One region of the Clostridium neuense genome, then DNA from elsewhere that is predicted to be linked to it. Evidence: riboswitches for the same ligand, from Rfam matches in the RefSeq annotation. Region 1 holds a riboswitch; each other region holds the start of a gene.
What was found. Region 1 has a riboswitch for S-adenosylmethionine ahead of ACJDT4_RS08435 (O-acetylhomoserine aminocarboxypropyltransferase/cysteine synthase family protein). Riboswitches for the same ligand answer to the same signal wherever they lie in the genome.
Positions count from the first base shown of each region.

Region 2: another riboswitch for S-adenosylmethionine. It lies ahead of ACJDT4_RS18765 (ECF-type riboflavin transporter substrate-binding protein); the one in region 1 lies ahead of ACJDT4_RS08435 (O-acetylhomoserine aminocarboxypropyltransferase/cysteine synthase family protein).
Region 3: another riboswitch for S-adenosylmethionine. It lies ahead of ACJDT4_RS00520 (pyridoxal phosphate-dependent aminotransferase); the one in region 1 lies ahead of ACJDT4_RS08435 (O-acetylhomoserine aminocarboxypropyltransferase/cysteine synthase family protein).

Region 1 is NZ_JBJIAA010000006.1:108,775-119,860, forward strand. Features, by position in the region: gene ACJDT4_RS08430 (trans-sulfuration enzyme family protein) at 1-442, shown strand, start outside; gene ACJDT4_RS08435 (O-acetylhomoserine aminocarboxypropyltransferase/cysteine synthase family protein) at 636-1,919, opposite strand; SAM riboswitch class I at 2,094-2,202, opposite strand; gene ACJDT4_RS08440 (YwqG family protein) at 2,326-3,174, opposite strand; gene ACJDT4_RS08445 (D-alanine--D-alanine ligase) at 3,189-4,079, opposite strand; tRNA gene ACJDT4_RS08450 (tRNA-Trp) at 4,464-4,538, shown strand; gene ACJDT4_RS08455 (hypothetical protein) at 4,662-5,903, opposite strand; gene ACJDT4_RS08460 (sensor histidine kinase) at 5,980-7,458, opposite strand; gene ACJDT4_RS08465 (response regulator transcription factor) at 7,436-8,140, opposite strand; tRNA gene ACJDT4_RS08470 (tRNA-Trp) at 8,379-8,454, shown strand; gene ACJDT4_RS08475 (DUF6803 family protein) at 8,550-9,038, opposite strand; gene ACJDT4_RS08480 (metal ABC transporter substrate-binding protein) at 9,265-10,182, opposite strand; gene ACJDT4_RS08485 (HD-GYP domain-containing protein) at 10,443-11,086, shown strand, end outside.
Region 2 is NZ_JBJIAA010000017.1:74,914-85,999, forward strand. Features, by position in the region: gene abc-f (ribosomal protection-like ABC-F family protein) at 1-562, shown strand, start outside; gene ACJDT4_RS18730 (hypothetical protein) at 570-1,322, shown strand; gene ACJDT4_RS18735 (WG repeat-containing protein) at 1,483-3,000, shown strand; gene ACJDT4_RS18740 (sensor histidine kinase) at 3,456-4,640, shown strand; gene ACJDT4_RS18745 (response regulator transcription factor) at 4,627-5,283, shown strand; gene ACJDT4_RS18750 (ABC transporter ATP-binding protein) at 5,357-6,298, shown strand; gene ACJDT4_RS18755 (ABC transporter permease) at 6,318-7,463, shown strand; gene ACJDT4_RS18760 (ABC transporter permease) at 7,467-8,552, shown strand; SAM riboswitch class I at 8,606-8,706, shown strand; gene ACJDT4_RS18765 (ECF-type riboflavin transporter substrate-binding protein) at 8,781-9,338, shown strand; gene ACJDT4_RS18770 (ABC transporter ATP-binding protein) at 9,434-11,086, shown strand, end outside.
Region 3 is NZ_JBJIAA010000001.1:100,028-111,113, forward strand. Features, by position in the region: gene ACJDT4_RS00500 (bifunctional cystathionine gamma-lyase/homocysteine desulfhydrase) at 1-895, opposite strand, end outside; gene ACJDT4_RS00505 (class I SAM-dependent methyltransferase) at 952-1,578, opposite strand; gene thiI (tRNA uracil 4-sulfurtransferase ThiI) at 1,963-3,108, opposite strand; gene ACJDT4_RS00515 (cysteine desulfurase family protein) at 3,105-4,241, opposite strand; gene ACJDT4_RS00520 (pyridoxal phosphate-dependent aminotransferase) at 4,322-5,473, opposite strand; SAM riboswitch class I at 5,554-5,660, opposite strand; gene ACJDT4_RS00525 (hypothetical protein) at 5,738-6,019, opposite strand; gene ACJDT4_RS00530 (small, acid-soluble spore protein, alpha/beta type) at 6,232-6,405, shown strand; gene gatB (Asp-tRNA(Asn)/Glu-tRNA(Gln) amidotransferase subunit GatB) at 6,483-7,922, opposite strand; gene gatA (Asp-tRNA(Asn)/Glu-tRNA(Gln) amidotransferase subunit GatA) at 7,925-9,361, opposite strand; gene gatC (Asp-tRNA(Asn)/Glu-tRNA(Gln) amidotransferase subunit GatC) at 9,375-9,668, opposite strand; gene aspS (aspartate--tRNA(Asn) ligase) at 10,080-11,086, opposite strand, start outside.

The sequences.
Region 1 (11,086 bases):
CTTTGACAGCTGGCTTATATTAAGAGGTATAAAAACTCTATCCGTAAGGCTTGATAAGCAGCAGGAAAATGCTATAAAGATAGCAAATTTTCTTAAAACTCAAAACAAAGTAAAAAAAGTGCTTTATCCTGGACTTAAAGAACATACTGGATATGAAATTTTGACCAACCAAGCTACTGGTTTTGGATCCATGATATCTTTTTATGTAGATAGCAAAGCTACCGTTGAGAAGATACTAAAAGAAGTAAAAATAATCATTTTTGCAGAAAGTCTTGGTGGAGTAGAAAGCTTAATAACCTACCCTGATACACAAACCCATGCAGATATGCCTCATGAAGTTAAAGCAAAACTTGGAGTAACAGACAAACTTTTAAGACTTTCAGTAGGAATTGAAAATGTAGATGATTTAATAAGTGACTTAAAAAATGCTTTAAGTGATTAAAAAATATTTTTCAAAAATATAATATAAAAACTCAGGGGCTGTAAATAAACTAATTCTAATTGCAGTCCCTGAGTTTTATATCTTATACATTTTCTAATACAATTTAATATTTTCAAATCATTAATTATATCATCGTCAATGTCAATAAATTTAATTAAAAGTTTATTTAATTTTTTAAAATACTGCTACTTCATCAAGCTTTCTCAAGAGCTTGATTTAAGTCCCAAATTAAATCATCAGCATCTTCAACACCTATTGAAAGTCTTATCATATCTGGAGTAACTCCAGCTGCTTTTTGTTCTTCTGCATTAAGTTCTGCATGTGTTGTACTTGAAGGATGTATTACAAGTGATTTTGCATCTGCAACATTTGCAAGAAGTGAGAATAATTTAACGCTATTTATAAAATTCTTTCCTGCTTCAAGTCCTCCCTTTATTCCAAATGTGAATATAGAACCAGCTCCTTTAGGTAAATACTTCTTAGCAAGTTCTTTATATTGGCTGCTTTCAAGTTCAGGATAATTAACCCATGCAACCTTTGGATGGTTACTTAAGAATTCTACTACCTTCCTTGTATTTTCTACATGTTTTTGAACTCTAAGTGAAAGTGATTCTAAGCCTTGTAAGAAATAAAATGCACTTTGAGGACTAAGTGTTGCTCCTGTATTTCTAAGAAGTTGTACTCTTGCCTTCAATGCAAAAGCAGGTGCTCCTAAATCTGCATATACTAAACCATTATAGCTCTTATCCGGTGTTGTAAAATCAGGAAATTTTCCGCTTGCTCTCCAATCAAATTTACCACCATCAACTATAACTCCTCCTATAGTTGTTCCATGACCTCCTATAAACTTTGTTGCTGAATGTACTACAACATCTGCTCCAAATTCTATTGGTCTTATTAAATATGGTGTTCCAAAAGTATTATCTATTATAAGTGGTATTTTATTTTCATGAGCTATGTTTGCTACTGCTTCTATATCAAGAACATTTATTCTTGGATTTCCTATGGTTTCTCCATATACTGCTTTTGTCTTATCTGTTATTGCTTTTCTTATATTTTCTGGATCATCTGGATCTACAAAAACAACCTTTATTCCAAGTTTCTTTAATGTAACTCCAAATAATTCATAAGTTCCACCATATAATGTACTTGCTGCTACAATTTCGTCTCCTGCACTTGCTACGTTTAAGATTGCATATGTTATTGCTGCAAGTCCTGATGCTGTTGCAAGACCAGCTACTCCACCTTCAAGTGCTGCTATTCTATTTTCAAACACATCTGTTGTTGGATTCATTATTCTTGAATAAACATTTCCTGGTTCTTTTAATTGAAATAAATTTGCTGCATGATCTGCATTTTTAAATACGTATGATGACGTCTGATAAATCGGAACTGCTCTTGCTCCTGTTGCTGGGTCTGGCACCTGTCCTGCATGTACTTGTAATGTTTCAAAACCGAACTTTCTTTCTTCACTCATTTCTAATTTCTCCTTTAATAATTAATTTTGATATTTTGTAATTTTTCAAAAATTCAAATTAATATTTGCACATCTTTCAATTGCTTTTTTGAAGATACATATAAAACTGTATATAAAAAATCCCCTTCTACCATGAAGAGGATTAATTTACTATATACTGTTAGCTTAATTATCCTCTTATCTCTCAAAACTTAATTTGCAGGAATTAACACCATGCATTCAAATGAAAAATGCTGGTTGTTGGGTTTCATCGGGCCAGTCCCTCCACCTCTCTTGATAAGATGCTAAATATTTATTCGATTTTATTTCCTATTAATCAAATAGGAATTATTAACTTGCTTATGTTTAAATTATATCATGTTTTAAACTCATGTCAATATACTTTTTTAAAATATATTTATTATTTTTAACCACATTGCAATATAAGCCACACATTTTCAAAGTTTTTATTTTTAAGATCATCTTCTCTTATATAAAAATATATTTCTCCACAATCACCAAACATAAGCTCAAAATCTCCCTTTGAAACAGTACCTAGCTGAAAAAGTAATTTCCATTCACTTTTATGTGCTTTTATTTCTTCCTGCTCCTCAGGCGTAATATCCAATTTTCCGCCGCAATATATTTTTCTTGAAACCCCTTCACATTCATGAAGCATAGAGCCTTGAATAGAATCGGCATATCCTAAAAGCTTATTTGAAAAATCAGGCGCCATATTACCTTTATATTTAAATTCATCATATATTTCATATCCACTTGAATTATACTCATTGCATATGTCTTCGATTTCTTCATAATCCGGAATATTTTCTTCACTTTCAAAGGTTAATTTTATTGAAGGCAGCTTATATTCTCTAGGCATGTCTTCTGGATAATCAGTTCTAACAAGCTTTGAAATATCTCCATCGTAATAATAAACCCTGGCTGAACCCTTGTCATTTGGGTCAAATCCCCAGGACATAGTTTCAAGTTCATAGAAAAAATAAAGGATTCCCGTGCTTGGAAGTCTATTATCTAAATCATACTTTTTAACTTCTTTACAATTTATTTGAGCAATAAAACTAAGCGGTCTATTTTTTGTAAAATCTTCAAGAGGAACCCTTCCATTAAAATAATACCATTTAAAGCCCTCTGGCAAATCTGGATGCCCACCAACCTTTGATGTTCCAATAGGTAATTTTTCAGTATTTTCTACATCAAAATTTACTTTTATAGAATTTAATTTGATTTTTTTAGCTGCTTCAATATAGTCCACTTTTTTACCACCATTCATAAAGAATATTCAATTATTTTATCTAACAAGACACTGTATTTCATTCCTGCTAATGCTGCACTTTTAGGAAACAACGAATTTGTTGTCATTCCTGGAAGTGTATTTAACTCCAGTACATATGGCATTCCATTACTTACTATAATATCAACTCTAACATATGCCTTGCAATCAAATATCTGCCAGCAGCATTTTGAAACATCTTTTATTTTATTTTCTAATTCGTTTGGAATCTTTGCCAATATTTCTTCAGATTCTCCTTCAGTATATTTGCATTTATAATCAAAAAAATTCCCCTTTGACTTAATTGATAATATAGGTAAAATCTCTCCATTTAGCATGCAAACTGTATATTCATTCCCAGCTATATATTTTTCAACTATAACTTCATCATCATATTTAAAAGCTTCTTTTATATTTTGCTCCAACTCTTGTTTATTTGAAGCCATTGATATGCCTATGCTTGATCCTCCATTATTAGGCTTTACAAACATAGGATACTGAAGTAACTCAATTTTTTCAAAATCAACTTTTTTATTTTTATAAATAACATAGAAAGGCGCTGTATTAATATTTTCTGCCTTTAATATCCTCTTAGTTTGCTTTTTATCCATACATATAGCACTTGTAAGCATATTACAACCAGAATAAGGCATTGAAATGCTATTAAGCAGAGCCTGTATAGTTCCATCTTCTCCAAAAGCACCGTGAAAAGCTAGCAATGCAAAATCTATACCTTTTACTTTTTCAATTACCTCATCCTTTGAATTTATTATAATTGGATAAACTTCATATTTATTTTTATCAAGATTTTTAACAATTTCCTTTCCAGAAAGAATGGATATTTCTCTTTCCGATGATATTCCACCCATAAGCACACCTATTTTCATGTATAACAACTCCCTTAAATACTCTGTTATATAATTATATAATTAATAGTGGCTTAGTATAAGCTCCACAAAACATGTTTTTATATTCTAGTGTGGAACAAAAAAAAGTAGTTGAAAAGAGGGATGTTTCAACTACTTTAGTAAATATCTTTTTTATTATCATTACTTGCCTGTAACTTAATAATAAGCCATTTTTGTTAAAAAAGTATGACTATATTAAGTATATTCTATTAATTATTTTCCAGGGTTAAAATTTAAAGCAATTACATACTAATATCAAATAAATAAGCATAATTAAGAAATCGTGCTTGACTGATTAGGATTTCTATTTTATAATAGTCTTTGTCGGTAATTATTATATATTTAACGATTATTAATACATAAAGGGGTATGGCTCAACGGTAGAGTAGTGGTCTCCAAAACCATTGGTTGTGGGTTCAAATCCTACTGCCCCTGCCAAATATCATTAATGTAGTTTAGCAGTAATATTTTCAAGTGTTTAAAGTAGTTGATAGTTTATCAGCTACTTTTCTTTTTTGTCTGTAATATTTTAAAAAAACTATCCCAATCATCTCCAGCACTTTACTGTATCTTAAGAATGTATTGTTTTCCATCATTAAATATTAAAGATGTTCCATCTTGACTCCACCTTATGTCCTTTATTAAATTTTTACTTTGATAAACTTTCTTCATTTTACCAGTAGATAAATCCAAAATATCTAAGGAAGTGGTAGTATCTTTAATTACATCTTTAATTGGAGTACCCTTTGGTAATGGTATTATAGCTGGAAATGCAATAGTTTTTCCGTCCTTCGAAATATCATATACAGGACCTACAGCACTATTCCTATTAAATTCAGTAGTTTTAGCTTCACCCAACTTAACACCTTCATCATTAAAATAAACAAGTCTTGTAAAATCATCGGTTTTATTCCAATCATCAATTAAAAGCACATTATTTTCCAAAGTATATCCTACAGCGGTTCCTACGGTTCTATATATCTGTTTCATCTCATTTGTTGCTACATTAACAGAGTAGTATGTTGATTTCATGTCTTCACCAGTTGCAGAAGGATCATCAACTTCTACTATAAAATTACCAGAAACATCATTTCCAGAAACTTTAATATTTAAATTACTTGCAGGCCAAGGATGGCTTCCTGCAACAGGAGCTTTAACATTGCCCGTCTTATATATTGTTCCATCTACATTTTCAACATTCCACTTATTTCCTTCATTTGGATAATAAACAAATAATTTATTATTATCTATCCAACTATAATTTGCTTCTTTTGCCTTATACTCTCCCTTAAAATCAGTAATCTTTCCATTAGTTAAATTTAATATTTTTACACTTCTACTAAAAAGCTTGCCAGAATTCAAATCATTTTGCCATTCAGTATTACCTACCTGTGGCATAACTTTTGGTTCAGTATAAAGAACATATTTTTTATCCGGCGAAATCTTAATAGGATCACCAGCATCATTAACATCTTTAAAATCTTTTGTTTTTCCTGTATTTATGTTATACACACTTAAATAATAAACTGGGTATTTAATACCTGGTATGTTAGGATTACTATACTCTGACTTTTTATTTAAGGTCAAAACCTCATTGTCACTTAGCCATTCAACAGCTTCACCACAAGATAAAGCATTAATTTTAAAAGTTGCATCAGTTTTTGCAACCTTTGCTGCTGAATAGCTTAAAAGCGTAACATTCTTTTTAACATTGTTGGCAAATATTTGTTTATAACCAATACCTGCACTTGTACACAAAACAGCAGCTGAAAGCAATCCTATCATTACTTTTTTCTTTACCATAATATTACCTCCTAGTATGTTTTATGATTATTATCATATTCTACTACCTTTACATTAATATCACGATAATGTCATATTAATGTAAACTCATTAATTTAATATCTTGCGGCAATATAATGGTAAACCTTGAACCAACATCTATTTCTGAAGTTACTAACACTCTCCCATTTTGCTTTTCAACCATCTTTTTAACAAATGAAAGTCCAATTCCAGTTCCTCCAGTTTTCCTACTCCTATCGTTTTTAATCCTATAAAAATTTTCAAATATTTTATCTAAATCCTTATCAGAAATACCAATTCCAGTATCAGCCACCTCTATATAAACTTCCTTTTCCCTGTCATATGTACATATGCTTATGCTTCCATTAGGTTTGTTATACTTAATAGCATTATCTATTAAATTAATTAGTATATGCCTAACTCCTTCCTCATCACCTATTATGGTTAAATCCTTAAGGTTAGTGCTATATTCGATATTGTATTTTTTTATCTTTCCAAGCATTCTAGAAGAAATCTGCTCAATTAAAGGTTTTAGCTTAACAGCTTTCTTTTTCACTTCAAAATCATATTTTTCCAAGGACGATAGCTTCAAAACATTATCAACCATATCACAAAGTCTATTACATTCCTTAACTATACTGCTTGAAGCTTCTTTAACAAAATTAGGATCATACTCATACATAAGCATTATATCTGCTGATGCTTTTATTGACGTAAGGGGAGTTTTAAATTCATGAGTAACATTCCCTATAAATTCTTTTTGTTCTTTGCCCATTTTTTCTAGTTTCTCAACAGCTTTGCTTAAATCATCTCTTTGCTTTTTTAAAACAATAATATCATTTTCTATGGTATTACTCATAAATTCTACACCATTACTTAAAGTTCCAAGTTCATCATTTCTACTAAGCTTTTTTATATTTTTAAAATCTCCATTTTGAATATTGGCTACTGAATAAATTATTTTATTTATATCATTTGTAAACGGAACCAAATACAAAATTCCAAAAGCAATTCCAACTACCAATGAAATTAACCCCAATATAATAAATAACATTTTAATATTATTGTAAAAATCATTTGTTTCCTTAACCGAATATCTAAGCCTCAATACTGCAACTATAATGTTATTATATTTAATTGGTGAATAATAGTACAGTTGATTATCATCTTCTTCATATGCTATTTTATTTTGTAAACAGTATCTTATCATTTTCTCATCATCGCTATTTTTATTACTGCTTTCAATTGTATACATTAAATTTCCATTTACATCATAAATACTTGCTGGAATTGAATTCAACCATGGTTTATTAAATAAATCAGCATTATTTAAATGAATTTCCTTTTGATTTTTCATATCTATGTATTTAGAAGAATTTAGTTCATTAGATAAATACTGCTCAAACAAGTTTTTTTGATTTAAAAGTATGCTTTCATTTTTCATCTTCTGATAACTTTTAATTCCCCTAAGAACTAAAAAACTCAAGAGTACTATTACTAGAATTAACAGTGAGGTTATAAATGAAGTTAATTTAACCTTTATTCCTACTTTCATATGGATTCACTCCTTTATACCCTACACCATGAATAGTCATTATTAGCTTTTCATATTTATCGCCTAATTTTTTTCTTATTCTCTGAACATGTGTATCAACAGTTCTCGTACCACCTATGTATTCCATATTCCACACTAAATCAAGTAATTGATCTCTTGTATATACAATATTAATATTGGAAATCAGTAAATACAACAATTCAAATTCTTTTGCCGTAAATTCAAGTTCTTTCCCTCCTATAGTTACAACTCTTTCCCTATAATCAATTTTGAAATCGTCTATTACTATAAAATTATTATTTATTGAAGCTGATGATGTCTTCTTACACCTTCTAGATAGAGATTTTACTCTTGCTATAACTTCCCTAATATCAAAAGGTTTTGTTAAATAGTCATCTGCTCCAAGCTCAAGTCCTAACAATTTATCTACAATATCATTCTTTGCTGTAAGCATTATTATTCCAACATTTTCATCTTCTATTTTTTTACATACATCATATCCACTTATAACTGGAAGCATCAAATCAAGTATAACTATATCAGGTTTAAAAATGCGAAACTTATCCAAAGCTTCTTGTCCATTATATGCTTTTTCAGTTTCATATCCTTCCTTATTTAATGCATATGAAAGCACATTTAAAATACTCTCTTCATCATCTACTAATAATATTTTTTCTTCCATAAATTCACCTCAAATTTATCATTTTATATGCATTATAACTATTAAAAAATCGTATATGCGTCTTTATTTAATTATAACAACTAAAATATATATTTCAACAAATTCTATTTATCACAACTTAAATATAAAATGCTTAAACTACATAAAAGAATTTACAATTTTTCTTAAAATATGCTTGACTGAATCTTTATTCTGGCTTATAATATTTGTTGTTGGTAATTTAACAGTTATTTATTATAGGGGTATAGCTCAATTGGTAGAGTAGCGGTCTCCAAAACCGTTGGTTGTGGGTTCGATTCCTACTGCCCCTGCCAAACTTAAAAAGAAAAAGACTAGATTTTAGATTAATTTATTTCAATCTAAAATCTAGTCTTTTTTATTTAAAAGTTTCAATCATAATTATATTCATCTACATACCTGGCATTGACGACATATTATTAACAATCTTTGGATTTACCATACCAAAAATCATAGCAATATGAGCAACAACTAGGAACCCACCTACAAGAATAAAATGAATTTTCATCTTTTCCTCAAAGGTTTTATGCTTAAATATTATTCCAAGCTCCATCAAAGCGATTGGAAGAAGAAAAACAACTCCACTTAAGTAAAACCCAACAGCAGTTACGTCTACCCAAGTATGCCACCCTCCTGTGGTAGTAAGCGGTATAACAGCATTAAATAATAAATATATAAATATACCTGTAAAGTATATTCCATCAAAAATACCAACATATTTATTTAAGCTTCTTATTCCTCCATTTTTTACTCTGTTAAATATGATGAAAAACTCTGTTATTGTAAGTGTTTCAGCGCATATTACTGGAATAGCCATAAAAATAATCAAATTCCATGGCTGATTATCCGCTAATAGCGACATATAATGTGTCATATTCATAGTTATTAATCCTCCTCTAATTTTTTCTCTTAGATATTAGCATGCCTATATGAAGATTTTATGAAGAGGATAAATTTCTAATGCTTTTGCCACATTTAAAGTAGCAAGCGGCAAAATACTTTCTGGTTCTAAGACCTTTTTCTTTATAAATCCCTTTACTGTTTCATGGAGGTTAGTTATTTTAGCCGCTTCAATACCTATTGTCTCTTTTGTTACAATTATAGTTTTAGTTATTAATTATTTTCTTCATAGAAGCTTCGTTTTTCTTCATCATATCTACTAAGTTTCCATTTTCATAGTAAATATTAAACTTCAAAGTTTTCATTGAATATTTTTTTACAAGTTCAATATTATCATTTAAATCTTTATCATCATCATAAATAAAACACACTTTATTTTGATTGCTTATCTTATCACTTATGTCCTGAACTGGAGTACCCTTAACTTGTGTTTTAACCTTAACACTTTTTAACCCATTATAACTAAAAAAATAATCAAACTTATATTGTGTAGTAACAAATGTGTAATCATCAAAATCTTTAACTACATCTTTAAATTCCTTTTCCATATCCCTTACAGCTTTTACACAGCTTTTGAATTTTTCTTCATAATAATCTCTACTTTTGGGATCCTTTTCTTCAAGTGCATTCCTTATATTTAAAAGAACCGTATTGTAATTATCAAAGTTTCCCCAATAGTAGGGATTTTTATCTATGTTTTCATCGCTTTTTTTATCATCCTTATCAAGAGAATTCATTTTGGTACCTCTTGAAACATCTATTGCACCAATCTTACTTTTATCAAGCTTATTTTGAAAACCTGATACCCAAGGTTCAAAGTCAGCTGAAGTATAAATAAATAAATCATATTTACTTATGTTATTTAAACTATCAGATGTATACTTAAACTGCCTTATATTACTATCATCCTTACTAAACATAAATTGAACATTATCTTTATCTCCAGTTAAGCTTTTAACTATATTGTAAAGATATTTATTTGTAACCATTATATCAAGACTTATTCCTTGAGTTTTACTATTCTTTTCTTTTGGTACATTCACATTAGTCTTAGAATTACTTTTGCATCCAGAAAATGAAATTATGATTGCAAAAGCCATAATATAACATAAAATTTTTTTCATAAATATTCACCTCAAATAAAATCAACAAAAAAACAAAAAGACTTCTAGTCTTGTTTTAATATTGTCTTATTTATATTATATTATATCTGCATATCTAACTCAACATTGAAATAAGTTTCCATTATATTACTGTAATATATTATTATAGATAAGATTAACAATATTTTAATACTATTTTTGCAACAAGTATATTTTGTCGTTTTATAATTATTTTAAATATGATAGAATATTATAGTAGAATTACTTTACGGAGGAAAATTATGAGTATATGTTTTGAAAAAATCATAAGGGCAATATCTTTAGCTTTAGATCTTTCTCAAATAAGTTCTGTTGAAAATTCAACAATAGTTGAGGAAATTTCAAATATACCTTTATCTACACATAAATTTTTAAATCATTCAAAACGTACAACTTACATATCACTAAAGGTAGGTAAAAGACTTAATTTGCCCGAAGAATCCATTAAAAATTTATACATAGCTTCACTGCTTCACGATATAGGCGCAGCTAATTCTTTAAGTAAAAGTCATACATCGTCTACTTTTATTAAGGAACACTGTATATTAGGGGAATCTATAATAAAAAATCTTCCTATTTACAGCGACATATCCAAAATTATATTATATCATCACGAAAATTTTAACGGCAGTGGTCCTCTGCACTTAAAAAATAAGGATATCCCTATTGAAAGTAGAATAATACATATGGCTGATTTAGTAGAACTGCTTTATAAGGATAATATTCCGGCATATAAGCAGCATTCTAAAATTATATCCTGGGTTTCAGAAAATTCCAATACAATATTTGATAAAAATGTGGTAAAAGCCTTTTTATCAATAACTAAAAACGATATTTTTTGGTTTGATTTAGAAAACATTGGTTTTATGGATTTTATACTTGATAA
Region 2 (11,086 bases), on a different contig from region 1:
TAATACAATTCTTGATGAAGTATTAAAAATAGGTGTAACTAAAAATGATGCAAGGCTCCTACTCGCGTGTTTAATGTTTAAGGGAGAAGAGGTTTTTAAAAAAATTAATGATTTGAGCCTTGGTGAGCGAAGCAGAGTTGCCTTTGCAAAATTAATTTTATCTGGAGCACAGCTTCTAATTCTTGATGAACCTACAAATTACATGGATATAGTGTCTTGTGAAAAAATCGAAGAGGTGATGATGGAATATCAAGGGACAATTTTAGTTGTATCACATGATAGATACTTTATAAAAAGGGTAGCAAATAAAATATTTGAGCTTAAGGAAAAAAGAATATTTAAATTTGACGGGGATTATGATTATTATTTATCAAAAGTAAAACAAAAAGATCTAAATAAAGATGATAGAGAAATAAAAGATAAAATAAGAATGCTTGAATATGAGGTGACTTCCATAAATTTAAAAATTGATAGGGTATTAGATCCAGATGAAAAACAAAGGTTAACTGGTGAATTTATTGAAAAATCTCGTGAATTAAATAAATTAAGAAATAGAAAGTAGTGAGTTTATGAAATTAAAATTTGAAATAGCCTCAATTGAATATACTTGTAAATCAATTTCAGAATTTTTTGGTGATGGTGCAATGGAAGAATTTCAAGAATATATTTGCGAAGTTTATCCATCTATTATTTTAGGTGAAATTAAAAATTTGAATAGTACTGAAAAAGAAAACTATATAAGAAATAAAATTAAAGAAATATATGATAAAGAAGAAGGTATATTGAGTGAAAAGGTTAGTGAATATCAGAATGGATGGGATGAATGTGGTAGTGAAATTATAAATTGTTTTAGTGAAATTTTTCTCTATAACACCAATAATATTATGGATGAAGTTAAAGTAAGAGTTGGAATTAATCCTATATGTCCAAGACATTTGGATGAAGGTGAATTTGATACTTACTATATATTAAATTCAAAACAAAATATTGCAAATTGTATACATGAGATTACGCATTTTATTTGGTTTGATTGTTGGAAAAAGGTTTTTCAGGATTATAAAAGTGAAACTTTTGAACATCCTAATGTAGTTTGGATTTTTAGTGAAATTGCAATAGATCCAATTTTAAGGGATGATAAAATTAAAAAGTTTTGCTCATTAGAAAAGCCAGCCTATGAATGTTTTTATGGCATAGTAATAGAAAATAAAAACATGATAGAAGAAATGAGAAAACTTTACAAGAATAATTCTATAGAAAATTTTATGAAAAAGGGAATTGAATATTGTAATTTACACCAAGATATTTTAAAAAGATATATTTAAAAAATTCATATTTACTTGGTGATTTTAATATAATTCAAGAGCAATGCAAAATTATATACAAATACAAACGCTAACGTGTCGATTATAGAAAATAATATATTAATAATGTCGAATAACTGGTATAATTAATATATATAGAGTAAATAAGGGGGCGTTACAATTGGTTAACAAAAAGATAAGAATGTATATATGCATGGTAGGAATAGCAGCAACAATATTTATTGGAAAAGCTGCATATGCAGTAGGAATTACAGATGGGCAAGTTGTTTCTGCTAATAAGGCATGGAAAATAACTTTTAGTCACAGCATTGCTTTGGACGATTTAACTAAGCAAGGAATTGTAGTGCAAGATAGCAAGGGGGACAATGTAAGTATAAGTATTGCCATAGGCAGTGATGACAAGAGTATATTAATAAATCCACCAGAAGGTGGCTATAAATCAGGTGAAAATTATACTTTGATCTTAAATAATAAAGTACATAATAATAAAGGAGAAAAATTAAAGGACACAAAATCAATGCATTTTAGTATACAAAAATCAGTAGAAGCGAGTACAGCATTACATCGTATATATTCTAGTAATTATAAAGCTGGACTTATAGATTCAAGTGGTAAGTTAGTGGTACAACCTAAATATAATTATATAAAACTAAGTAATAATAACGATTATTCAATTAATGCAGATGATAATAATCCTATAATTGTATCATTAGGTTCTAAGTATGGACTAATAGATAAAGCAGGAAATATTATTTTAGAGCCTAAATATGATTATATCTATGGCTTTAGTGATGGACTATCAAGGGCTAAAATAAACAATAAAATTGTATTTATAGATGTTAATGGAAAGGTTGTAATTGAGCCACAATTTAAGGAAGCAGGAGACTTTAATAATGGTCTTGCAGCAGTGAAGGGTGATAATGATAAGTATGGTTTTATTGATAAAACTGGAAAAGTAGTTATACAGCCACAATTTGATGCTTACACTGAAGGTGGCGGGGGTGAAGGCTTCCAGTTTCAATACAACTTTAACGGAGATTATGCTGCAGTTGTAAAAGATGGAAAGTTTGGAGTTATTGATAAATTAGGTAACTATAAAATTAAACTAGATAGTAATTTTAAGATGTTTGTAAGTGATAGCCTAATTTTAGTTGGCCAAGGTGAAAATGGCTACAAATATATAGACGTAGATGGAAATACTGTATTTAGTAATTCTGATATGCCTGTTAGCAGCGCTATGGAAGCTCAGGATTTGTTTTTTGAAAATGGCTTTGCCTCATATTTTAAGAAAAAATCAGGTGCCTCATATTCAATGGGTATTGTAGATGAAAAGGGGAAAGTAATATCAGATGCCAAATATGATTATTTTGCGCCAAGGATTTCAGAAGGAATGGCAATACTCAGAGCTAATAATGAGTATGTATGCTTAGATACTGCTACAGGAAATGAATTTAGTGTTGATGCAGAATATGTAGGAGAATTTAAGGAAGGATTGGCAAGAGTATATGTCAAGGGTGAAGGAAATAGTTATTATATAGATAAAACTGGTAAAAAGGTTCTTCAGCCAGATTCCTCCTTCGATAGTATTGGCGATTTTGAAAATGGTTTAGCAATGGTAACCTATAAAGGTAAAGATGCTTACATTGATAAAACAGGAAAGATAGTTTGGCAAGAGTGAGGTAACAGTATTTTGGAATATTAAATAAAATTAATAAATCTAAGAGTCTAAATTTTAAAATTCTAAGACCTTTTAATAACTTGCCTTTGGCTCAGACAGATTGAAAGGTCTGAAAATTTTATGATTTAGACTCTAATATTTATAAAATTTTATTTAAATCATTCCTTTAATACTGTTACTTCACTTGAACATGAAAGGAAATGAAAATTTTTCTCCGCTTCTCTACGAAAAATACGCTAGAAGTATAGTTAATCAATTAAATTAAAACTATTTTTATAATGAAAGATATCAAGAAAATATGCTATAAAAATTAATAGATGCATAAGTTTAAGTTCAAAATTCCGTAGGTACGGAGGAATTTTTTCCTTGCACTACCGTGGGAGCGAAGCATTGTTACTTTGCATTTGATGTATGTTATAATATCATTATATTATTGCTGGAGGAATTATAATTAAATGGATAATAATAAGCACTTTGTTATCATAAGATATATTACTATTTTCTTTATTATAGTTGGAATGGTAATGTCGCAGAAAAACTTGACTAGTTCGATGTTCATTTTCATACTTGTATTTATTATTAATAGTCAGCTTCGATTTTTCTCATTAGAAAAACATTTTTATAAAATTTTGTCTTTTATATTAGAAATTATTCTTACTATTGCTGCAAACTTTTGGATAGGAGGTTTTCTTTTCGCCTATCTTATTTTGCTTGCTATTGATAGTAATGTAATATTTAATAAAAAGGAAGCTATAATATTTGATACTATAATAATTATTGAAGGAATAGTATTTTCTTTAAATTACAGCATAGAGAATAGAGGAATTAATTTAGGAGTAACAATATTAGTTGTAGCTGTTCTTTATTTTGCTAAAGACGAAAAAGAAAGAAAGCTTAAAGCACAGGATCTTTATGATAGACTTAAAATATCAGAAGAAAAGCTAAAAAAAGCAAATAAGGAACTTGAACTATATGCAGCTTCAATTGAAGAAATAACAACGCTTAGAGAAAGAAATAGAATATCTAGAGAAATACATGACAGTGTTGGACATGCCCTTTCTACAATGGTAATACAGCTTGGTGCAGTGGAAAAAATGATAAGTAAGGATCCAGCTGCAGCAGAGAATATAACTAAAAATTTAAGAAAGTTCACTCAGAAGAGCCTGGATGAGGTTAGAATGGCAGTTAGAGAAATTAAACCTAAGGAATTTGAGGAATTTGAAGGTATTTTAAATATACAAGAACTTATAAATAATTTTAAAAAGATGACTGGAGTAGATGTTAGGTTATCCTTTACAAAGGAAAAATGGTCCCTTAATTCAGATCAATCCTTTGTTATATACAGAATAATTCAAGAATTCTTATCTAACAGCGTCAGACATGGAAAAGCTACTATTATACATATTATGATGGCATATACTAAAAAAAGTATTGTTGTAACTTTAAAGGATAATGGAATTGGATGTGACAAGCTTTTAGAAGGAGTTGGAATGAAAAGTATGAAGGAGAGAATAAAAGCTTTAGGAGGAAACTTTGAATATAACAGCAAAAGGGGACATGGCTTTTTAGTAAGAATTGAGTTGGAGAAACAAGAGAAGCTTAAGATATACAATGAGGGGGATTTAAATGAAGGCAATTAAGGTTTTATTGGTGGACGATGAAAAATTAGTTGTGGATGGTCTTAAAATTATACTTGAGACTTATGAAGACATAACGGTTGTTGGTACGGCACATAATGGTGAAGAAGCTCTTAAGGAGTGTAGAAAAAGTAGCCCTGATGTGGTTTTAATGGATATAAGAATGCCTAAAAGTGATGGTGTTATGGGAACTAAGCTTATAAAAAAAGAATTTAAAGATATAAAAATACTTATATTAACTACATTTAATGATGTTCAATATATTCATGAGGCATTAAAATATGGTGCATCAGGCTATATATTAAAGGATAGTGATTATGACCTTATTTATGAGGGAATAAAGGCATGTATGAAAGGAAATGTAGTTATTAATCCAGAGGTTGCTTCAAAAATTATAAGTGAAAATGTAGAGTATAGCCAAAAAAGCTCAATAGATAAAATAAAAAAATCCTATGATTTGAGTGAAAAGGAAATTAGTATAATAAAGGAAGTTGCAAATGGTTTTTCTAATAAAGAAATAGGAGAAAAGCTTTATTTAACGGAGGGAACTATAAAAAATAACATAAGTGCAATACTTTCGAAACTTGAGCTTAGAGATAGAACTCAACTTACAATTTTTGCATTTAAAAACAATATAGTTACTTAAGTAATTTTTTTAGTTACCATGTGCACTATAAAAATATGCTGATATTTTGTAAGATATATATGAGGTGGATACTATGAACAACGAGGTTAAGGTTGATAATATTACTAAACGTTTTAATGATAAGCTTATTTTAGATAATATTTCTTTTCATGTTAAATCAGGTGATATATTTGGTCTTATAGGACCTAATGGCGCAGGAAAATCAACCTTGATTAATATAATGTCTGGAATTATAAAACCTAATAGTGGAGATGTAAAACTTGGTGGATATTCGATTTTGAATGATATTGTAGAAGCAAAAAATATGATAGGCCTTGTTCCTCAAGAGCTTGCTATTATGGATGCGTTTTCAGCATATGATAATTTAATGTATTTTGGAGCATATTATGGACTTTCTGGAAAACTTTTAAAGGATAGAATCAATATGGCACTTTCTGTAACTGGACTTACAGAGAGAAAAAGGGATAAGGTAAAAAAGTTTTCTGGAGGAATGAAAAGAAGACTCAATCTTGCAGTAGCAATTATGCATAAGCCTAAAATTTTAATAATGGATGAGCCTACAGTAGGGGTAGATCCACAGTCAAGAAATTGTATATTTGAATTTATAAGAAGAATAAATAAAGAGGATGGAACCACGATAATTTATACTTCGCATTATATGGAGGAGGTTGAAACTCTATGTAATAATATATTTATCCTTGATTTAGGAAATGAAGTTGCTTATGGTTCAAAATCAGAAATTAAAGCTATGGCAAGTGTACATGGGACTATAAGACTAAAGGTAAGTGATTTTAATGACCAGTTATTGTTAAGATTAAAGGAGTTAAGTGGTATAAAAGATGTTTTTTTTGAAAACGAAGAAATTAAGATATTTATGGATGAAAGTAAATTTAAAATAGAGGAGCTGCTTTTGCTTTTTTCAAAAGAAAATAAAAAAATAAAAAGTTTTAATCTCGAAGAGGCTTCTTTGGAAGAGGTTTTTTTGGCCATTACAGGTAAAAATTTAAGAGATTAGATGTACGAGGATGAAATATATGTCAATTAAGAGTAATATTATTATAGCCCTTAAGGGAGTAGTTGCAAGTTGGAAACAGATACTATTAGCATATGCTGTTTTTCCTGTTCTGATTGTTAGTTGTCTTGGGTATTTTTATAAAGATATATATAGTCCTAAAACCCAAATTGATAAAATTAATATAACTATAATTGATGAAGATCATAGCAGAGGGTCTGCAGAGTTCAAAGAAATTTTTCAAAATTCGGATATAAATAAGATAGTTAAGATAGTTAAAAATGGAGAAATCACTATTAAAATACCAAAGGGGTATGAAGAAAAAATAACTAAGCTCGGCAGTGTTACGATAACAGTTAGTGGAAAATTTAATGTACTACAAGATGATAAAGATACCATTAACAGTATCATAAGTAGTTATGGAAAAATTATTACTGAAAATAAGATTATTTCAAATAACATGGACTTATTAAGCGCAGAAAATAAGAAGAAAATAAACGCTGCTTTAAATAATATATATTCTCAAAAAATACTTAAAAGCAAATTTGTAAAATCTAAAAAGACTTTAAATTCCTATGAAACCTTAAGTGCTACTCTAATTAGTTATATTATTGTAGCAATAGCTGTAAACATAGCCGCTTCTTATAAGAAAGAGAAAAAAGATGGTATATTTAAAAGGCTTATGGCTATGCCTATGAGGAAAGAAAAATTATTTAATACAACATTAATATGTTATTTTGAGTACAGCATAATTTTTGGAGCTGTATATATATTGACACTTATTGTAACTGGTTTTGCTTTTAGAGGGTGTAATTTTATAAATTTAGCAGTTGTACTTATTTGTCAAAGTTTACTAATAACAAGCTTTTCAGGATTTATTATAGCCTTTTTTAACGATGAATTTTCAATACCTATTCTTACAGCTTTGCTTTTTTTTCAAACATTTTTTGGAGAAACCTTTGTTCCAATTCAGGAGGTTTCTAATGGGCTTTATATAAAAGTATCTAAACTTGCTTTTTTAAATATAGTACCGGATACGTATAAAAAATGCATGCTTTTTAATTCTTTTAGCAGTATAGAAAAAAATTTAGCTTACATGATTATTTTTTCTATAGTTATTTATATTATAGCTCTTTTTAAGATAAAAATTAGATGGGAGACTGCTTAGTATATGAGTTTTATTATGGTTTTACTAGCTAATTGTAAAAGATACTTTAAGAATAATAAAAATATTGTGTTCATGTTTTTTGTGCCAATACTTCTTACAGGCTTTGTGTATTTTACTGGAGATAATAAAAGCGAAACTTCTAATGGTAAAATTGCAGTAATCAATTTAGATAGAGGTGCATATGGCAATAAGCTTATTAAAGAATTAAAAATAGGTAAGACTTATAAAAATAAGATTGAAGCTTTAGAAGACTTAAAAAATAATAAATATACAGCTGTATACGAGCTGCCAGCTGATTTTTCTAAAAGCGCTAATGAAAAATTAAAACCTGTAGTTAATGTTTATAAGCTTCAAGCTGGAAATATTAACAATGAATTTGAAAATAGATTAAAAAATAGTATAAAAGAAATTATGAAGGTTAATGTTTTAGAGGAAAGCAATATTATTAAAGATGAAAGTGAAATAGAAAAGAATATTATACATATTGATTACAAAAAAACCGATAAATCAATAGGAGAGGATAAACTTTTTCCTGTATTAAACATTATGTATCTTATGATTATTAACTCAACCTTGTTTGGTAAAGATTTAATAAGTCTTAAGAAGGAGAAAATATTAGAGAGAGTTTCTTCTACAGCAAATAATGAGTATAGTATATTAGGCAGTATATATCTATCAATGGTAATAGTTCAATCTGCAGCCTCTATAGGCTCCCTTTTTGTAATAAATTTAGTTTTTAAATATGGTTTTCAAAGCTTTGCATTTGAAGTTTTAAATATAATTTTAATAAGTATGATATCTATAGCTACAGCAATAATGGCGTCACGAATGTCTGAACAATTTCAAATGGGAGCACTTATAGTAGTGTTAATAAACCTATTAATGCTTACTATCTATTTTATAGGGATAAGTGAGAAAGGCAAATTCCCTTTAGGTGAAATCCTTATGAAAATTACACCTTTTTATTGGGCTATGGATAGCATTAAAAATTTTAGAATCTTTCCTAATACCATTATTTTAATACTTATTGCACTAGCGTTTTTTACTGCGGGAAGCGTTAAATATTCAGCAATTGCCAAGAGCGAATAAGGATAGATTTGACATAAGTTAAAAAAATGATATACTTAATGAGTATTAAATAAATCTTATCGAGAGTGGCGGAGGGACTGGCCCTGTGAAACCCGACAACCAGCATGTTTAGTGTATGGTGTTAATTCCTGCAAAATAATTTGCAAGATAAGAAAATGTAAATTTGTTAAAAAAACTGCTTTTCTTATTGAATTGCAGTTTTTATTTTTTTATAATGGAGGGATAAATATGGAAAAAAGTAAATTACCAATTAGAACGGTTGTTGCTATAGGTATTGGAGCAGCAGTGTTTATAATATTAGGACGTTTTGGTTCTATCCCATCTGGTATTCCGAATACTAATATAGAAACAACCTATGCATTTTTATCAATTATGTCTGTTATATTTGGACCAATTGCAGGCTTATTTATAGGACTAATAGGACATGTATTAAAAGATTCTATTTTTTATGGACAGATTTGGTTTAGTTGGGAGCTATCTTCAGGAATATTTGGAGCAATAGTAGGAATTGCAGCTAGAAAAATAAATATTGAAGAAGGTTTATTTGGGTTTAAACAAGCAATTATATTTAATGTTATACAAGTTATTGGAAATGCAATTGCATGGTTTTTAGTAGCACCAACTTTAGATATAGTGATGTATGGCGAGCCAGTAAATAAAGTTTTCATTCAAGGAATTGCAGCAGGTGTCGCAAATATGATTACAGTAGGAATAATAGGTACAATACTACTATTTACTTATGCTAAAACTAGGACAAAGACTGGAAGTTTGAATAAAGAAGAGTAAATAAAATTAGTGAAACAGTTAAATAAGTGTCTTTAAATGTGATATTATAATAAAGGCACTTGTTTTTTTTGCACATAACTAGGTAGGTGATATAAGTGAGAAAAAAGGTAATTGAATTCGAGAATTTTGGATTTCAGTATAAAGTTCAGGCGAAGCCAACATTAAAAAATATAAATCTTACTATATATGAAGGAGAAAAAGTTTTAATAGTCGGACCATCTGGATCAGGGAAAAGTACAATAACTAATTGCATTAATGGTCTTTCACCCTTTCATTATAAAGGAAAAATAACTGGAAGCTTAAAAGTAATGGGGCATGAGACGAAAGAGATGAGTATACCAGAAATATCAAAATATTGTGGTACTGTACTTCAAGATCCTGATAGCCAATTTATAGGACTTACTGCTGCAGAGGATATAGCTTTTAAACTTGAAAATGACTGCGTTCCTCAAAAAGAGATGATAGAAAGAGTTTCTAAAGTTTCTAGTATAGTTGATATGAAGGAATTTATAGATTCGTCGCCACAAAAGCTTTCAGGTGGACAAAAGCAGCGAGTTACCCTTGCAGGCGTAATGGTAAATGAAGTTAATATACTTTTATTTGATGAACCACTTGCAAATTTAGATCCGCTGTCAGGTAAAAATGCAGTTAAATTAATAGATGATCTGCAAAAAAAAGAGAATAAAACTATAATTATAATAGAACATAGACTTGAGGATGTTTTAAGTTCAGATGTAGATAGAATAATTGTTATAAATGATGGAGAAGTTGCTGCGGATATGACTCCAGGTGAGCTTTTGTGCTCAAATATTTTACAGGCTTGTGGAATAAGAGAGCCTTTATACATAACAGCTTTAAAGTATGCGGGGTGTGATATTACTGGTGACATGCAGCCTGAGCATATTAATACTATAAAACTTAAAAATTGCAGGGATAAGGTAATCAATTGGTATGAAGGATTACCATATAATAATGAAGAGGAAAATGGCAACACGATTTTGGAACTTAAAAATATTTCTTTTGGATATACTTCTGAAAAGGCAACGCTTAGAGATGTATCATTTAAAATAAAAAAAGGTGAAATGGTGAGTATAGTTGGAAAAAACGGAGCGGGAAAATCAACTATATCTAAAATAATATGTGGACTTCATAAACCTCAGTCGGGAAGTATACTGTTTAATGGAAGAGATATAGCCAAAGATACAATTAAAGAACGTTCTTCGTACATAGGCATGGTTATGCAAAATCCTAATCAAATGATTTCAAAGGTAATGGTGTTTGATGAGGTTGCATTTGCTTTAGCAATAAAGATGGTTCCAAAAGAAGAAATAACAAAAAAAGTCAATGAAGTTTTAAAAATCTGTGGTCTATATGAATTTAGAAAATGGCCCATATCAGCGCTTAGTTTTGGTCAGAAAAAAAGAGTTACAATAGCATCTATATTGGTCATGAATCCTGAACTTATAATTTTGGATGAGCCAACAGCGGGACAAGATTTTAAGCATTATACAGAGATAATGGATTTTTTGGTTGAACTTAATAAAAAGGGTGTTACTATTGTTATGATTACTCATGATATGCATTTAATGCTTGAATATACACAGCATGCTATAGTTTTTTCTAAAGGAAGTAAAATTGCTGATGATACAGCTATAAATGTTTTGACTAATAGTGAAGTAATAGAAGCTGCAAATCTTAAGACAACCTCTATATTTGAGTTAGCAATTAAGTTAAATATGGATAAGCCT
Region 3 (11,086 bases), on a different contig from region 1:
AGGATAATACTGCTCCAGCGCCTTTTGCCTGCCTCTTTTGAAGTTCATAACCGGGATGGCTTTTTAGTCCTGGATAATATACCTTATCTACTTCTTCTCTGCTTTCCAAAAACTCTGCAATTGCAGTTGCATTTTCAATATGTCTATCCATTCTAACTGGAAGTGTCTTTATTCCTCTAATGAGTAAGAAACTGTCAAAAGGTTGGAGTATGCCTCCTGTAGAGTTTTGTATAAAGTGAATTTTCTCTGCCAGTTCCTCACTATTAACTACCACAAGTCCAGCTATTAAATCGCTGTGACCTCCAAGATACTTTGTTGCACTATGAAGTACAATATCTGCACCAAGTTTTAGTGGCTTTTGAAGGTATGGTGTCATAAAAGTATTATCAACAACTGTTAAGAGTCCATTTTTCTTTGCTATGTCTGAAACAGCTTTTATATCTGTTATATCCATAAGTGGATTAGTTGGCGATTCTATAAAGATAGCCTTTACCTCTTCATCTATATTAGTTTCAATGTTTTTTATATCAGTCATATCCACCATTTTATATTTTATATTGAAATTATTAAAAACTTTATCAAGTACTCTAAAAGTACCTCCATAAACATTATTTGATATTAAAATTTTATCTCCACTTTTAAATAGCATTATGACTGCCGTAATAGCTGCCATTCCTGATGCAAATGCAAAACCTTTTTCTCCCTCCTCAAGATCAGAAATTAGTTTTTCAAGTGCAGCCCTTGTAGGATTTCCAGTCCTTGAATATTCATAACCTTTGTTCACTCCTATTTCTTCCTGCTTATAAGTTGACGTCTGATATATAGGAACATTAACTGCACCTGTCTCCTTATCTCCATCAATTCCTCCATGTATTACTAGTGATTCAAATTTCATAATATCTCCTCCATTTTATATTTTTCATATTGTTTTACTAGGTTTTTATTTATAATTTAATATTTTTTACCCTGTGCTATGAATATCCCTACTTCAGTAAACTCACCTTTACTTGAATAACCTGTGCATTTAAGTCCACTGCTTTCAACACTTATTTCCTTTAAGCCCGCTTTTTCCATAGCACTTTTTATTTGCTTATGAGAAAAACCAAGCCAAACATCATGCATTTCTTCTCTAGCCCAAGTACCATTATGCTGTTCTACATCTGATATTATTAAAGTTCCATTCTTTTTTAGTATTCTTTGCATTTCTTTAACTGCTTTTTGTATATCTTCTATGTGATGAAGCGCCATATTGATAAAAACTGCATCTACACTCTCATCGTATAGTGGCAAATCATACATATCGCCCTTCATTGGATATATATTTTTTATCCCTTTATTAAAAGTAGTTTTCTTTAATTCATGAAGCATATTTGTTGAATTATCCATTGAAAAAACTATGTCTGCCCTTTCTGACAGTCCAAGAGATATAAAACCAGTGCCACAGCCTAAGTCTGCACAAACTTTATCTTTTATATTAACTTTAGAAATAACCTTGTTTCTCAGTTCATCCTTAAAATACTCCTTCCTTATTTTGTTCCAATCTTCTGCAATCTCATTAAAATAAGCTGCTGAATTCATAATTAAACACTCCTTCTAAAAATCTTAAAAAATAAAAAAACTCCTGCCTCTATAAAAATCTTATAGAGGCAGAAGTTATATCTGCGGTCCCACTCTACTTGCTGCAATAAAAACAGCACTCGTAATTAGGTACATCTTAATACCCTAACGCTTTATCGTGCGTACACGCCGTAGTTCACCATGTATAAAATACATTTCAACCCGGTTCTCAAGGGTGCATTCAATTAAATTCTCCCAAAAATCCATTTCAGCCAATGTGGATTTATCTCTGATGTTATAAACTTAATTTACTATTCCCTATCATCGATTCACCTTTAATAACATTTTATGCAAAAATAAAATTTACGTTCATGTTATAAACATTATACAACTATATTTTAAATTTTACAACCTAATTATTTCCGTTTTTTCAATAGCTTCCTCTATTAGCTTTTCTTTGTCTAGAATGCTTTCAGATTTTCTTATTTGCTCCAAAATAGGCTTTGTCTTAGGATGCTTTGGTACAAATATAGTGCAGCAGTCCTCATATGGAAGTATAGAAGTTTCATAAGTTCCTATCTTTCTTGAAATGTCCATGATGTCTATCTTATCAAGTGCTATAAGTGGTCTAAATACAGGTCTATCGGCGCAATCATTGCTCACCACAAGCCCCTGCATTGTTTGACTTGCAACTTGACCTATGCTTTCCCCTGTAGCAACAGAATGTATTTCATTGTCCTTTGCTATTCTGCAAGCGATACTCATCATAAATCTTCTCATAATTATAGTGAGTTCGTCTTCTCTGCACTTTTCTATTATCTGCATCTGAATATCTGTAAAAGGAACCACATATAAATTAGTTCTTCCAATATATCCAGTTAATATTTCAGCCAACTTTTTAACTTTGTCTTTAGCTCTTTCACTTGTATATGGAGGACTGTGGAAATATACACAATCAACCTCTACTCCTCGTCTTGCCATCATATACCCTGCAACTGGAGAATCTATTCCACCAGAAAGCATAAGAAGTGTTTTTCCATTAGTACCATATGGCATTCCATTAAGCGCCTTTATAGGTTTTGAATAAACATAAGTATTGTCTCTGACATCTATGTGAACCATGCATTCTGGATTATGTATATCTACAGTTATATCCTGAAGATTATCTAGAACATAAGCTCCAACTTCTCTATTTATCTCCATTGAATTATATGCAAAAGTTTTGTTTGCCCTGTTAGTCTCTATTTTGAAAGTTTTAGCTCCACTTTCCTTTACTTCCTCAAGTGCCTTAGCTTTTATAGCATCATAATCTGTTTCTATCTGTGATACCACACAAATTTCAGCAATTCCAAATACCTTCATTAATCTTTCTATAATTTCATCAACATCGCTGCCCTCTAAAAACCATCTTCCAGAATCATGAACAAAAGTATATTCCAAACCCTTTAATGATCTCTTCATATTGTCTCTTAATTTTTTTTCAAATTTGCCCTTATTTAAACCCTTCAGGAAAATTTCAGAGGCATATTTAACCATTATCAGTTTTTTCATTTTTTTATTCTCCTCAAAAACTTAAGTATTTTTTCTAAATTTTCTACTGCATAATCTATTTCTTCGAATGTATTTTTAGGCGAAAAACTAAATCTCAAAGCACCATCCATATAACAATTTTCAACTCCCATTGCTGCTAGGACATGACTTATATGCTTTTTCTTTGATGAACATGCTGACCCAGTAGATACGTATATTTCTTTATCTTCAAGCGCATGTACTAGTACTTCTCCTCTTACTCCATTAAATGAAACATTAACTACATGTGGAAGAAAATCCTCGCCCATTCCACAGTTAATCTTAATATCTTCAATTTTAGAAATTTTATTTATGAAGTATTCTTTTAGACTCTTCACCTTAGAATAGTTTTCTTCCATATTCTCATGTATATTTTTTGCTGCGTAAGCAAAAGCTGCAATTGCAGCAAGGTTTTCTGTTCCACCACGTAAGCCTGCTTCCTGTCCACCGCCAGCTATAAGTGGTTCTGGCATAAGACCCTTTCTTATATATGCAAAACCTATGCCCCTTGGTCCATATATTTTATGGGCACTAGTTGAAAGCAGATCTATTCCCATTTTTTTAGGATTTATCTTTAACTTTCCATAGCTTTGAACTGCATCTACATGAAATTTTACTCTTGAACTTTTTGCTTTTATAGCTTTACTTATAGCTTCAATATCCTGAATAGTGCCTGTTTCATTATTAACATGCATAATGCTCACAAGAACAGTATCCTTTGTTATACTGTTCTCAAGCTCTTCAAGGTTTATTTTTCCTTTACTATCTACATCTATATATGTAACTTTTACTCCCCATTTTTCAAGCTGAGCAAAAGTATTCAAAACACTAGGATGCTCTATTTTAGAAGTTATAATGTGTAATCCTGGTTTTGCAAAACCTTTTATGAGAAAATTATTGCATTCACTTCCACCAGAAGTAAATATAATTTCACTTTCTTCTGCTCCTATTGTATCTGCCAAAATTTTTCTTGATTCTATTAGCTTATCCTCTGCCTTTTTACCTAAAGAATGAAGTGATGACGGGTTTCCATAATAATTATAAAAAACATCCTTCATTATTTCTGAAACTTCTTTAAGAGGCTCAGTAGTTGCACTATTATCAAAATATACCAAGTGCGAGTCCCTTCTTTCTTATTAATTCATATCAATTACCACAATAAATATAAGCCAATAGAAATTAATTGTCAACTTTTTTATTTTTTTAATTTTTTCAATCTATTTACTGCCTCTATCAAGGTCTCATCCTTTTTAGCAAAATGGAATCTAATATAATTGCTAACATCTTCCTTAAAGAAACTTGACCCAGGCACTGCTGCAACTCCTATTTCATTTGCAAGCCACTGGCAGAATTTATAGTCATTTTTTTCACCAAATTCAGATATATCAACTAAAACATAATATGCACCTTGAGGTTCAAAATATTTAAGTTTAGCTGCATCCAATCCATCCAAGAAAAGCTGTTTTTTTCTATCATAAATATTAATTAAATTATCATAATACTCTTCTCCAAGACTAAGCCCAGCACATGCAGCTTTTTGAAGTGGTGCTGCTGCCCCCACGGTCAAGAAATCATGAACTTTTTTGCAGTTATCAATTATTTTTTTGTCAGCTATAACATAACCAAGTCTCCACCCAGTTATAGAATAAGTTTTAGAAAGTGAACTACATGATATAGTTCTTTCCTTCATTCCAGGAAGTGATGCCATATAGGTATGTTTATATGGTTTATATACTATGTGTTCATAAACCTCATCTGTTATTACAAAAGTATCATATTTTTTAGCCAAGTCACTTATATACAAAAGTTCCTCTCTTGTAAATACCTTTCCAACAGGGTTAGATGGATTACATAGTATTAAAGCTTTAGGTTTCTCCTCAAATGCTTTTTTCAAAGCTTCTTTATCAAAATTAAACTTTGGTGGAATAAGTGGAATATAAATAGGTTCAGCTCCACAAAGTATTGCATCTGCTCCATAGTTTTCATAAAAAGGAGAAAATACAATTACCTTATCTCCTTTATCACAAACAGACATCATTGCTACCATCATTGCTTCAGTACTTCCACAGGTAACAACTATATTTTCATCTGGGTTTATATCAATGCCCATATATTTTCTCTGTTTTTCAGCTAGTTTTTGTCTAAATTCATTTGATCCCCAGGTAATTTCATATTGATGTGGTCCATGAATTGCTGCTTCTTTAAGAGCTTCAGTTATCTCAAGTGGAGGCTCCCAATCTGGAAATCCCTGTGATAAATTAATAGCACCACAATCATTAGCTACTCTCGTCATTTTTCTTATTATTGATTCCGTAAACCAATCAAGTTTATTGCTTAAATTAGGCATTTTATTATCATCTCCTATAAAAAAATAAAACCGCTTTTCGAGTAAGAAAAACAGTTTTTTAATTTCTAGAATATACTTTTCTCTTATCTCTCAAATAAATTTGCAGGAATTAACACCATACATTCAAATGAAAAATGCTGGTTGTTGGGTTTCACAGGGCCAGTCCCTCCACCGCTCTTGATAAGAAACAATATTAAATTTTAATTAAATTATATCATTCTTTTTATTAATGTACTAGTTTAAATTATGTTTTATGTTAAAATATTATTTTCTGATTTCAGTATAGTCAACATCTACTACATTATCTTTGTTATATGCAAATTCTTCATCTATACTTGAAAACTCTTCAGATATTTTATCTTTTTTATTAGTTTGCATTTTTCTACTACTTTTATTTTCAAACCACTTAGTTATTTTAAATACACCCCAAATAGTTACTCCTGCCACTAAAAGTACAGGAAGAATTTTTATAAATAATGATATTGCTAAAAATGCAATGACTAAACCACCTATAGTACCTAATATTCTTTTATTTGAAAAACTCATTATAATCACTCCTCAATGTAAATTTAACTTTAAAAATATTATACCACAACCTTTTAATAAATAGTATAATATAACGCTTAAAAAAGTATTAATAATCTGTTAATAGTGTTTATAATTTTAATAAATTTATTGCTTTTGGTTATACTACATTAATGTGCAAATCCTTTAAATACTTTAATTCAAACTAAGAATATCATGGAGGTTCTTTTAATATGGCTCATAAAGGTAACAAAAACAGCAAAGATAATAAAAAGGCTGGTCAAAAAACAAAAAGCACTCTTGAAAAAATGACACAGGAATTATCAAATGAAATTGGTTTAACCTATGACAGGTCTAAACGAAAAAGAAATAAAAATTCAAATACCAACAGTGATCCTAGAAGCTAAAAAAAATAATATGTACTCAAATATTATTATAATATTTGAGTACATATTATTTTTTATCAAAAGAAAAAGTGATACTACTATAACTTACTTAGTTCTTTTTCCAATATTTCTTTAACCATAGGTGGATTTGCTTTTCCCTTACTTGCTTTCATAACCTGACCCACAAGATATCCAATTGCTTGCACTTTACCTGCTTTGTAATCTGCAACTGATTTTTCGTTATTTTGAAGCACTTCCTTAACCATTCCTTCAAGAGCACTACTATCACTTATTTGTGACAATCCTTTTTCTTCAACTATAACCTTAGGCTCTTTAGAAGTCTTAAACATTTCTTCAAATACTTCCTTTGCAGCAGTATTGCTTATAACCTTTCCTTTTATCATATCAAAAAGTTCCTTCATATTTTCAGGGGATACAGGTATACTCTTAGAATCCGTCTCTGTTTCTCTCATTAATCTAAGCATATCTCCAAGCATCCAGTTCGAAGTAGTTTTGCTCTCTGCACCTAAAGCTACTACCTTTTCAAAGTAATCAGATAGTGCCTTATCCTCTACAAGTATCTCAATTTCCTTATCTGTAAGTTCATATTGTTCTTTAAATCTTTTTGTTCTATCAACTGGAAGCTCTGGCATTTCTTCATTTACACTTTTGATTAATTCATCTTTTATAACTATAGGAATTATATCTGGTTCAGGAAAATATCTATAGTCATTAGCATCTTCCTTGGTTCTCATGGTTACAGTTTTTCCCTTTCCTGCATCCCATCTTCTTGTTTCCTGCTTTATTCTGAAGCCTTCTCCAAAATCATAAAGCTCTTTCTGACGTTTTTCCTCTTTTTCAAGTGCTTTTTGAAGTTCCTTAAAGGAGTTTATGTTCTTTATTTCAACCTTAGTATTGTATTCTTCTTTTCCAAATTCTCTTAAAGATATGTTAGCATCACATCTCATTGAACCCTGGTCCATACGACAGTCTGATATATTTGCATACTGAAGTATTGCCCTTAGTGTTTTCATAAACTCAACTGCTTCTTCTGGCGAACGCATATCTGGCTCAGAAACTATTTCTATAAGAGGAACTCCAACACGGTTATAATCTATAAGTGAATAAGGTTCATACTCCATGTGTACAAGTTTACCTGCATCTTCTTCTATATGAATTCTATTAAGTCTTACTTTTCTCATTCCATCTTTTGTATGTATTTCTACATATCCTTCGCCGCATATAGGTAAATCAAATTGAGATATCTGATATGCTTTTGGAAGATCTGGATAAAAGTAATTTTTTCTATCCATTTTATTCAATTTATTTATTTTGCAGTTAAGTGCTTCCCCTGCTTTTACTGCAAGATGAACTACTTCTTCATTTAAAACAGGAAGTGTTCCTGGAAGTCCCATGCATATTGGGCAGGTATGCTCGTTAGGTTTAGCTCCAAATTCTGTTGAGCAATTACAAAATATTTTTGTTTTTGTGCTTAATTCAGCATGTATTTCAAGACCTATGACGGTTTCGTAACTCATATCTATCTCTCCTTTTCAAGTGCTCTTGCTGCTCTAAATATTTTCTTTTCTCCAAAATGAGGTCCTAAAAGCTGCAATCCTATTGGAAGTCCCTCCTTACTTACGGCGCAAGGTATTGATATTGCAGGAATTCCAGCAAGGTTTATATTTACTGTGTATATATCTGCAAGATACATTTCAAGAGGATCTGCTTTTCTCTCTCCTATTTTAAAAGGAAGTACAGGTGATACAGGACTAAGTATAAGATCATATTCTTCAAAAGCTTTTTTAAACTGAAGTTTTATTTTCTTTTTAAGCTTCAATGCTCTTTTATAGTATGCATCATAGTAGCCTGAAGAAAGAGCATATGTACCAAGCATTATTCTTCTCTTAACTTCATCTCCAAAAGCCTCTGTTCTACTGCTTTCCATTAAATCATATACATCCTCAAAATCCTTTGGTCTGTATCCATATCTTATTCCATCAAATCTTGCAAGGTTTGAACTTGCCTCGGCTGATGAGATTATATAATATGCAGAAAGTCCTTCTTCCGTTATTGGAAGACTCATTTCTTTAACTTCTGCCCCTAAGCTTTTTAATTTTTCTATAGTAGCTTCAACTGCTGCTTTTATTTCTGGATCAAGACCCTCTCCAAAAAATTCTTTTGGCATTCCTATTTTCATGCCTTTAATCCCATCGTCGATTCCATCTAGGTAATCAACTTTAGGAAGGCCTTTTACGCTTGTGTTATCTAGCTGATCTTCCCCTGCAATAACATCTAAAAGCTCTGCGCAGTCTTTTACTGTCTTTCCAAATGGTCCTATTTGATCAAGAGAAGAACCAAAGGCTATAAGTCCAAATCTTGAGACAAGTCCATAAGTTGGTTTAAGTCCTACAACTCCACAAAAAGCTGCTGGCTGCCTTATTGAACCACCTGTATCTGAGCCTAGTGATATTGGTGCCATTTTAGCAGCAACCACAGCAGCAGAACCACCAGAGGATCCTCCTGGAACCCTTGTTATATCTCTTGGATTTTTAGTAGTTTTGAAAGCTGAATTTTCGGTAGAAGAACCCATGGCAAATTCATCCATGTTTGCTTTTCCTATTATTACTGCATCCTCTTCCTTTAATTTCTTTATTACTGTAGCATCATAAGGTGGAACGAAATCATAAAGCATTTTTGATGCACAGGTAGTTTTTATTCCATCTGTACATATATTATCCTTTATTGCAATAGGAATGCCCGCAAGTTTTCCTACCTTTTCTCCTTTTGCGATTTTTTCATCTACTATTTTAGCCTGCTCCATAGCATAATCTTTACACAAAGTTACATATGCTTCTATTTCAGGTTCAGTTTTTTCTATATTATCAAAATAAGCTTTAACTATATCCTGTGATTTTAATTCTTTATTTAATATAGAAGCTTTTAATTCTTCTACAGTCATATCCAATATATCCATTTAAAAAGCCTCCTTATTCTATTATCTTTGGCACTTCAATAGCACCATCTCTTAAGGATTTTACATTTTGCATAAGTTTCTTTTTATCCTCAAAAACCGTAGGAACATCTTTTCTAAACTCAGTATTAACTTCATCAAATTCATTAATGTTTATGTCAGATAAATCAACTTTATCTATAGTTTCAAAATGTCCAAGTATAGCTTCAAATTCCTTTGCAAGCTTCTCTGCCTCTTCCTCTGTAAACTTGAGCTTTGCAAGTTTAGCAATATACTTAACTGTATCTAAATCTACATGCTTATCACTCAAAATAATCACTCCTCATTCTTTGGCAATCAATTAATTTTTAAACATCTAAAATTTTTTTAATAACCTTTAATTTTTTATTCAACCTATAATAGTTCACAATGTACAGTGCACAATTCTCAGTTAATGATGCTTTTTCTCCATTATCGCTGCAAAAATCTATAGATACATTCAAAGATTTTACGTAGCGATAGCGGAGGAAAATCCACCTTAATATTGGGTGGTAAAATGATATTATTAAAAAAACTGTTTAAAGGAAAAGTTTTTAAAACTTATATCAAAATTGTTAAAAATCTTAGAAGTTTCAATTTGTCTGAGCTTAGCGAGTTATTGAAACTTCTTAGAGTTTTAATAATTTTCATATTTAGTTTTATACTTTTCATTTAATGTTTTTTAAATAATATTATTTTACCATTATGGTGTTATTCTCTTCATATCTCTTGGAAGAAGTGAAGCTTCTCTTATATTCTCAAGCCCTAATATCTGCATTGTCATTCTTTCAAGTCCTATGGCAAAACCACCGTGAGGAGGCATACCAAATTTAAAGTTTTGAGTATAGAAATCAAATTCTTCAGCCTTAAAGCCCTTTTTCTTTATATTTTCAACTAACATCTCATAATCATGAATTCTCTGACCGCCAGTTGTTATTTCAAGCCCTCTATATATAAGGTCAAAGCTTTTTGTTCCTCCTTCTACTTCAGGATCTGGCATTGTATACATAGGTCTCTTTGATGCTGGATATTTTGTTAAATATACAAAGTCGCTGCCATATTCTTCTTTAATATATTGTGAAAATAGCCTTTCTCCCTCAGCATTTAAATCACCCTTTGGAGATCTTTTGCCATATTTCTTATATACTATTTCCTGTGCTTCAAAAAGAGGTATTCTAGGTATTTTAACTTCATCCGGAAGTTCTATGTTATACATTTCAAGTTCTCTTTTGCAAGTTTCTTTTAAATGCTTAAATAAATAGTTCATAAAGCCTTCTTCAAGATCCATTATTTCAGTTTCGTCTTCTATAAAGCCCATTTCAGCATCCAAGCTTACATATTCATTTAAATGTCTGTAGGTATTATGAAGCTCAGCCCTATATGCATGCCCAACCTCAAATACTTTTTCAAAGCCAACTCCTACCATCATTTGTTTATAAAATTGAGGGCTTTGTGCTAAAAATGCTCTGTGATCAAAATAATTAACAGTGAAAAGCTCACTTCCGCCTTCTGTACCAGAAGCTAATATTTTAGGCGTATGAATCTCTGTAAAATTATTTTGTCTTAAATAAGCTCTAAAGCATTCACATATTTCTTCTTGAACTTTAAAAACTGCCATTATCCTAGGTGCTCTCAAACTCATATTTCTGTGATCAAGTTGAACCTCAAGAGCAGCATTTATTTTTCTTCCATTTATATCAAAAGGCAATT